2 regions of the Pokkaliibacter sp. MBI-7 genome follow, and region 1 is predicted to be linked to the other one. Evidence: riboswitches for the same ligand, from Rfam matches in the RefSeq annotation. Region 1 holds a riboswitch; the other holds the start of a gene.
What was found. Region 1 has a riboswitch for thiamine pyrophosphate ahead of thiB (thiamine ABC transporter substrate binding subunit). Riboswitches for the same ligand answer to the same signal wherever they lie in the genome.
Positions count from the first base shown of each region.

Region 2: linked by a shared signal. The riboswitch ahead of thiD (bifunctional hydroxymethylpyrimidine kinase/phosphomethylpyrimidine kinase) and the one ahead of thiB (thiamine ABC transporter substrate binding subunit) in region 1 are both predicted to bind thiamine pyrophosphate.

Region 1 is NZ_JARVTG010000001.1:3,835,146-3,839,542, reverse strand. It holds gene thiP (thiamine/thiamine pyrophosphate ABC transporter permease) at 97-1,728, opposite strand; gene thiB (thiamine ABC transporter substrate binding subunit) at 1,751-2,752, opposite strand; TPP riboswitch at 2,800-2,914, opposite strand; gene QCD60_RS16930 (PilT/PilU family type 4a pilus ATPase) at 3,045-4,175, shown strand.
Region 2 is NZ_JARVTG010000001.1:1,034,110-1,038,506, reverse strand. It holds gene QCD60_RS04590 (OsmC family protein) at 68-487, shown strand; gene QCD60_RS04585 (MFS transporter) at 641-1,846, opposite strand; TPP riboswitch at 2,084-2,177, shown strand; gene thiD (bifunctional hydroxymethylpyrimidine kinase/phosphomethylpyrimidine kinase) at 2,406-3,323, shown strand; gene thiC (phosphomethylpyrimidine synthase ThiC) at 3,408-4,397, shown strand, end outside.

The sequences.
Region 1 (4,397 bases):
GGGTAGTCAAACGCAAGCTGCCGTAGCACCAACACTATTCACTGTCCTCAAACCGAGTGTCGCGCCTGCCAGGCAGCAGGCCGATGATCAACGTAATCACGGCGATGACCTTCCTCGCTCACTTCTATAGCCTCGCCGCCCAAGCCATTCCAGGAGCAAAAATATCATCAACATAGTGAGCAGCATCAGCAAAGCGCACCCTGCTGCCTCCCTCAACCGATAGCTACCCAGCAGCTGGTACAACAACAAAGGCAATGTAGGCTGCGACGGGCTGCCAAATAAAGCGACGACGGAGAAATCACCAAGGGAGTATGTCATTCCATACGCAAGGGCCAGCGCCATTGCAGGTTTGAGCCGTGGCCACAGCAACCAGCGCCATCGATACCAGCCCCGAACGTCCAGTGTATCTGCAAGCCGCCGGCTCGGCTCATCCAGACTGTTCAGAGGGCCACGCAGAACCTGCATCAAAAACGGCAGGCACATCAGGGTATTGGCAAACACCACCAGACTGTAGCCTTGCTCGGTCAGGGATACCCAGGGGCGAAGCAATACAAACCAGCCCGTACCCAGCACCATTGCAGGAATTAGCAACGTCAGGTGGCCACTGACCTCTGTCAACGCACTTATACGCTGATCTCCCCGACGGGCATAGCCCCCCGCAGCACTGAGCAGAAGCGTTGCGACTATCGTTGCCAACCCTCCCGCAACCAATGCCAGCTTGATACTCAACCACCAGGCAGCCCACAGTTCATGTCGCCCCAGCATCAACCAGATGCCTCCCAATCCGTTGAGCACCACGGCCAGCAATGGCGGTAGCAACAGTAGCCACAACATCCCAATCCAGCCGCTATCGACATAGCGGCTGCTGCCCAGACTGTCGGCACGAGGCCAATGTCGATAAAGCGTATAGGGAGTTAATGACGGCATCCCGCCCAGACGTCCCGAAACAACCCACAGCAAGGCGCAGATGAGCAGTTGCAGTATGGCCAGCAAGGCTGCACGACCAATATCCATATCGAAACGCAGCGCCTGATAGATAGCGACTTCAAGCGTAGTAGCACGAGGCCCGCCGCCTAACGTCATCACGATGACAAAGCTGGTAAAACACAGAGTGAAAACCAGCGCCAGTAATCGTGGCAATGCTCGTCGCACGACAGGCCACTCCAGCATCAGCCACACGCCTCGACTACTGAGGCCAAGCTGGGCAGCCAGACGCCAGTGCTGTGAAGGAATACGCTCCAGCTCCTGTAACAACAATCGCGCGCACAAAGGAAGATTGTAGAAAATATGCGCCAGCAGGATGCCACCCAGACCATAAAGATAGTTAGGAGGCTGCCAGCCCAGCCCAGAGAGTAGCTGCGGTAGCCATCCCTGACGCCCATGCACCGCGACCAGACCAAACACCACCACAATAGGGGGCAGCACCAGTGTCAGTTCCATTATCCTCAGCAGCAGCTTGCGCCCCGGCCAGGCAGGACGACGCAGCAAAGCTCGGGCCAGAGGTATTGCAAGCAACACAACCAACAAGGACGACAAGGTTGCCTGCCACAGACTGAAACGCACTATGCGCTGCAGATAGGCATCCTGCCACAGTGATGCCCATGGTAGCGCCGGTGACATCCATACCAGCGCCAGCATCGCCGACACAACGATCAGGATCAGCACTAGCGCCGCCACCATACCGGGCAGTGTGACCCAGCGCGGATGAGAAAATGGGGGATTGCTCACGTAGTGGTTGTCTTCAGCATCCTTAACGACTGGTTGCTTCCAGCCATTCGTCAACCCACGCTTTTTTGTCGCTGGCCACTTCGTCAGGGGTAAACAGCAAAGTCTTACCTGGGACGATCAGCTTGCCATAGGCATCGGGCAGCGCCTTGCCAATGTCCACGGCTGGATACATTACATTCCCCAGCGGCAGCTCCTGCTGGAATGCGGGTGTCAGCATAAAGGCCATGAACTGCTTTGCGAGATCAGCATGCTTGCTGGTCTTCAGGCGTGCGGCAACCTCAACCTGAAGATAGTGGCCTTCGCTGAAGTCAGCGGCCTGATATCGATCCGTCTTGTCCACAGCCATGTGATAAGCAGGCGAGGTACTATAGGACAACACCATGGGCGCTTCACCGTTCATGAACAGATTGAAGTAGGCATCACTCCACCCTTTGGTGACAGCCAGCGTTTTCTTGCTTAGCTTGGCCCAGGCCTCCGGGGCTTTATCGCCATAGACCTTCTTCACCCACATCAGCAAACCCAGACCAGGGGTACTGGTCCGTGGATCCTCAATAATGATCTTCAGATCATCTGGTGCGTCCACCAACGCCTGCAGGCTGGTGGGTGGATGAGGCAGTTTCTGGGTGTCGTAGACAAAAGCAAAGTAGCCCCAGTCAAAGGGCACAAAGATACCGTCATCCCACTTGACCGGTAACTTAAGTACAGAAAGATCAGTCTCGCTGGGGGCGAAAAGACCGGTTTTTGCAGCATCGGCCATGAGATTCATGTCCAGCCCCAGCACGACGTCTGCGGGAGTGGCTTCCCCCTCAAGACGCAGACGCTGCAGCATGCTGCCACCATCCTCCAACGCAACGAAGTTCAGTGTGCAACTGCATTGCTGTTCAAAGGCCGTCTTGACCTTGGGGCCAGGCCCCCAATCAGCGGTGAAGGAATCATAGGTGTAGACTGTCAGGGTCTCCCCTGCGGCAAACACCGGCAGACAGTTTGCCATTGCCATGCACAGTAAGACAGCTTTGATAGACATACGGGTATTCATGCCACATCTCCCAAAAATAAAAGAAGTGGCGCAGTAGCGGACTTGGACTCAAATCCCTGCGCCAGTATCATCTGGATCAGGTTCGACGGGTTAGTGACAGAAGATCACCTCTCAGCACCTGCATGCAGGTTGGCACCCCGTTGAGCCGAGGCGGCATAATACCTCAATCATATCGGTGGCGACAGGCAAGCACGCTGGTGATGGTTGAATGTATATTCGCACGACGAGATATGACCTGAAGGTCTGCGGCACTCAGAATCAATAAGGAAAAGGCTCCGCTATGGAACTTGTCGATTTACTACGCAAAATGGTCGATGACGACGGCTCAGACCTTTACCTGTCTCCAGGCGCGCCTCCAAGCGTCAAATTCAATGGTGTCCTCACTGCGATGGCCGATGCCGTCAGCCCTGATGAGGTTAAACAGCTACTTTTTGCGGTGATGTCTCAACCTCAAATTGACGAGTTCCAGTTGCAGCAGGAACTGAACTTTGCTTTGTCAGTCCCCGGAGTCGGCCGCTTCAGGGTCAACCTTTTTATTCAGCGTGGTCAGATTGGCGCGGTGATACGTAACATCAAGACCGTGATTCCTCAGTTTGACGAACTGGGTCTTCCACCTGTACTCCGCGAAGTCATCTTGGACAAACAAGGCCTGGTGCTGTTTGTCGGCTCCACTGGCTCCGGCAAATCAACCTCTCTGGCAGCACTTATCGATCACCGCAACAGTAATCACGCCGGTCATATCATCTCCATTGAGGATCCGATCGAATACCTGCACCGCCACAAGAAATCGATCATCAACCAGCGCGAAGTAGGCATGGATACCCATAGTTATGCCGAGGCGTTGAAGAATACACTGCGACAAGCGCCAGACCTCATCTTGATCGGCGAGATTCGTGACCGTGACACGATGGAATATGCGCTGGCCTTTGCCGAAACGGGTCACCTTACACTGTCGACGTTGCATGCCAATAACGCCAACCAGGCACTGGACCGCATTCTCAACTTCTTCCCTGAAGACCGCCACCGCCAGATTCAGCACGACCTTTCATTGAATATTCGCGCCTTCGTGTCACAGCGTCTGCTACCAACTGTTGATGGTAAACGCTGTGCAGCCTTCGAGATCCTGTTGCGAACCTCCAGTGTCAGCGAGCTGGTCAAGCGAGGAGAGATTGGTGAGCTGAAAGACATTATGGCCAAGTCCAACCACATCGGCATGATGACCTTCGACCAGTCCATCTTCAATCTGTTTAAGGAAGGCAAGATTACGGAAGAGACTGCCATGCGTAATGCTGATTCGCCAAACAACATGCGTCTGATGATCAAGTTTCTTAAAGACGGCCAGGGTATGGCGGATCGAAAAATGCCGGAGTTTAATTCAGGCGGCAAACCACCGGCATTTGAAGTGGAGTGATGATTTCTGCTCTTACGCTGCACGTGATGGAGCAAAGGCTCCAACATTTCGCCTTATCCTAGTGCAAACATGAACAAACCCTTTTTAGTCTGAGGTTTATCAGTTAGAGAGATATGGAATACAACATGACGAACAAGCTAATCATTTGCATCCATCCCTTACTGCCTGACCTATCCTCACTGTGGCAGCAATAAAAAGTCTCAGGCAACTCTTCAGAAAAAG
Region 2 (4,397 bases), 2.8 Mb from region 1:
CTTGCCGTGAGCCAGCAGGAAGCCAGGGGGACAACGCTTTACCCTTTGAGTGCTTTTAGGAGTTGAAATGAAATCGGTGGTGAAATGGCAAGGTAAAGTTCACTTTGTCGCAGAGACCGATAGCGGTCACCAGATCAATATTGATGGTGCACCTTCTATCGGTGGAGAAAACAAGGGCGCACGCCCGATGGAGCTGATTCTGGCAGGTCTGGGTGGATGCTCATCCATCGATGTCATCACCATGCTGCAGAAGTCGCGTCAGGACGTGACGGACTGCCGCGTTGAGATTGCAGCGGAACGTGCTGATGCGGTGCCGGCAGTGTTTACCAAAATCAATATGCACTTTGTGGTCACCGGCCGTGGTCTGAAGGAGTCCCACGTCAAACGTGCGGTGTCGCTGTCAGCAGAGAAATATTGCTCAGTGTCGATCATGCTGAGCAATGGTGATGTGGAAATTACCCACAGCCACGAAATTATCGAAGCCTGAGAGACATTAACCCTCTCTTTGCTGACGCTACTCACTCTGCGCTGCAGATACTCATTAGCAACAACGCCCCGCTGGTCGGGGCGTTGTTGTTTCTTCTTCCCGGTATTTCATCTGCCCGGAATATATTGCGTCCGTCTGCTAAAACGCTGGCCGTCAGGCCGCGCCGGGCTGTGCATGGGCTGTTACCGGCCGGTCATCCACTGGCAGATGGATCACCATGGCCATCAGTCCAAGAGCGATGGAGATCCCCCACATCAGATCAAAGCTGCCTGTCATATCCATCAGCGTGCCGCCCAGCCAGGCACCAAAGAAAGCACCAATCTGATGCGACAGCATGACCACACCAAACAGAGTCGCCATATAGGTCGAGCCAAAAATCTGTGCCAGCGTGCCGGTGGTGAGCGGCACGGTAGAAAGCCACAGAAAACCGATGGCGGCTGTGAACATCAGCACTACCACCGGCGTTTTCGGCGCCATCCAGAACAGCAGGATGACCAGTGCCCGCAGGCCATAGATCGCTGACAATAACCACTTCGGACGGTAACGTGCACCGAGGAAACCTGCCGTCAGCGAGCCAAAGATATTGAACAGGCCAATCATGGCCAGACCGTGAGCCGAGACTTCACTGGACATACCACAGAGGCTGATATAGGTCGGCAGATGGGTAGCGATAAAGGCAACATGGAAGCCACAGACAAAAAAGCCCAGATTGAGCAGCCAGTAACCTTTGTGTTCACCCGCCTGCTGCACCGCCTGACGCAGCGACATGCCGGCCGCAGGTTGTGCCGGACGGCCCTTCAGCTGCGTGGCGCAGGGAAGAATCAGCAGCGCCATCAGTGCCACCAGCAACAGCGCTTCCTGCCAGCCAAAATGGCGGTTCAGGCTGTCCATGATGGGAGCCATCAGAAACTGACCCACTGATCCCCCGGCGGAGGCCAGACCCAGTGCCCGTGAGCGTTGCTCTGGAGGAAACGCGCGGCCTACCGCGCTGAGCACCAGTGGGAAGGTCGTTGCACCGACACCCAGACCGAGAATCAGACCCAGATTGAGGTTCAGTTGCCAGGCGGTAGTAACGTAGGTGGTCAGCACCAGCCCGCCGGCATAAATCAGCGCCCCCAGCGCCAGTACCCGCGCAGTCCCGAAGCGATCAGCCAGCATGCCTGCCAGTGGCGACGCCACACCCCAGATCAGATTTTGGATGGCAAAGGCCAGACCCATGGCTGACAGGCTGAGGGTGGGCATGGTCAGCATATCGGGGATCAGCAGACTCATGGTCTGCCGGATGCCCAGGTTCAACGCCAGAATCAGACTGCCTGCGGCCAGCACCAGCCAGGGCAGTCGGGAGGAAGAAGTAGACATGGGGCAGGACTCCCAGATGGGCCTTCAAGTCGGACTGAACACTATAGGAGACGCAGCTCAGCGCTGCCAATGAGCAAAATTGCTGACTTGCATCATCAGACGTAATAGCAGCGGCACGCATCGTGCTGATGGGGTGTCGAACGGTGCGGATGAGTGATGGTTTTTTATTCAGGCTTGAACTGCCTGAATAAGCTCTTTACACTGCCTGCCCTATAGCGACCGCCTGCTGGGCGCGTCAATTACTTGTCGGGGTGCCGTGAACAACGGCTGAGATGATACCCGTGAACCTGATCCAGTTCGTACTGGCGTAGGAAACAAGCAAGTCTGGTGCAAGTGAGTGGCCAACTCCGGGTGTCTGCTGATACCTCATCCCGCACCGGCTCCTGTTCTCCCTCCTGAGTATTGAAACTGCTGATCAGACTGGTCGGCAGTCGTGTCTGCATGTACCGGTTCTGATAGTGGTTTTTACGCTCGGGGACGATGTCAGCCATTGGGTTTTGTACGCGGGTCTTCTACCTCTTTACCAGCGACGGCTGGAAAGGCAACAAGGTGAGGCCTGGTGACCACTTCTTCTCTTTCGACTTCGGACAGCCCGATATCTCCTGCCGCGCAGGAGAGTCATCGTCATCACATCGCGCAGGCCCTGACCATCGCAGGCTCGGATTCAGGTGGTGGGGCAGGCATTCAGGCTGATCTTAAGACGTTCTCTGCGCTCGGTGTGTACGGTGCGTCGGTCATTTCAGGCCTGACGGCACAGAATACGCAGGGCGTACACGGGCTGTTTGAAGTCAGTGCCGACTTTGTCCGTCAGCAGCTGCAGGTTGTGCTTGATGATTTGCGCATCGCGGCCTGCAAGACCGGGATGCTGGCAAGGGCTGACATCATTGCCGCGGTGGCTGATGAATTGCGTGGCCGGGCCATATCTCTGGTAGTGGATCCGGTAATGATTGCTAAAAGTGGTCATGCCCTGCTGGCGCCTGAAGCCATCGATAACCTCTGCCGCCTGTTGCTGCCGCTTGCCACGCTGGTCACTCCCAACCTGCCCGAAGCGGCTGCCATGACAGGCCTGCCCGAAGCCGTTGACGAGGCCGGCATGCAGCGTCTGGGCGAACGTCTGCTGGCCATGGGGGCTAAGGGCGTGCTGATTAAAGGCGGGCATCTGCCCGGCGACTGCGATGCGGTGGACTGGCTGTTCACTCCGTCACAGTCCTGTCGTCTGGTCAGCCCTCGTATCGCGACCCGCCATACTCATGGCACCGGCTGCACCCTGTCTGCTGCCATCACTGCGGGTCTGGCTTGTGGGTTGCCATTAGCAGAGGCGGTGACGCAGGCCAAGGCCTATCTGGATCATGCCCTGAGAGCTGCAGATCAGTTGCAGGTAGGCAACGGGCTGGGCCCGGTACATCATTTTCATCACTGGTGGTCAGAGGATTCTGCCGGCAGTGCTTCCATCACTATGACTGATAATCAACCCTAGCACCGCCGTGAGGATCCCAGGCCTCGCGCGCTGTTGCGCCGGGCACAGGATCTGGCCGAGAGAACAACAGAAAAGGACAGAGCCATGCTTGAACATCATCTGAGTCAGCGCGCCAAGGTCGACGATGCGGCCGTGCAGCCGTTTCCCGCTTCACAAAAAATCTATATTCAGGGATCACGGGAAGACATCCGTGTACCGATGCGGGAAATAACTCTGACTCCCACACCTGCGCAGTTTGGTGCTGAAGAGAATCCACCGGTACGGGTATATGACACCTCTGGTCCTTACACTGATCCCGCGGTACAGATCGATGTCCGTAAGGGGCTGCCTCATCTGCGTGCCAACTGGATTGAAGAGCGTCAGGACACTGAGCTGCTGACCAGTCTGACATCGGAGTACGGTCGTCGTCGTGCCAATGATCCCAGTCTGGATGCACTGCGTTTTGAGCTGAAGCACCATCCCCGTCGTGCCAAAGCCGGTCAGAATGTCAGCCAGCTACACTATGCCCGCCGGGGCATCATTACGCCGGAAATGGAATTCATCGCTATTCGCGAAAATATGAAGCTGCAGCTGGCCAGAGAAAATGCCCTGCTGCAGACGCAGGCTCCCGGTCATTCCTGGGGTGCCAATATTCCACAGGACATCACCCCTGAGTTCGTGCGTGAGGAAGTGGCCCGTGGCCGCGCTGTTATTCCGGCCAATATCAATCACCCTGAGCTGGAGCCGATGATTATTGGCCGTAACTTTCTGGTGAAGATTAACGGCAATATCGGTAATTCGGCGGTCACCTCTTCCATTGAGGAAGAAGTGGAAAAAATGACCTGGGGCATTCGCTGGGGTGCGGATACCATCATGGATCTGTCGACGGGCAAGCACATTCATGAAACCCGCGAGTGGATTCTGCGTAACAGCCCGGTGCCCATCGGCACGGTGCCGATCTATCAGGCGCTGGAGAAGGTCGGTGGCATCGCCGAAGAGCTGACCTGGGAACTGTTCCGCGACACCCTGATCGAGCAGGCCGAGCAGGGCGTGGACTACTTCACCATTCATGCTGGTGTGCTACTGCGTTATGTA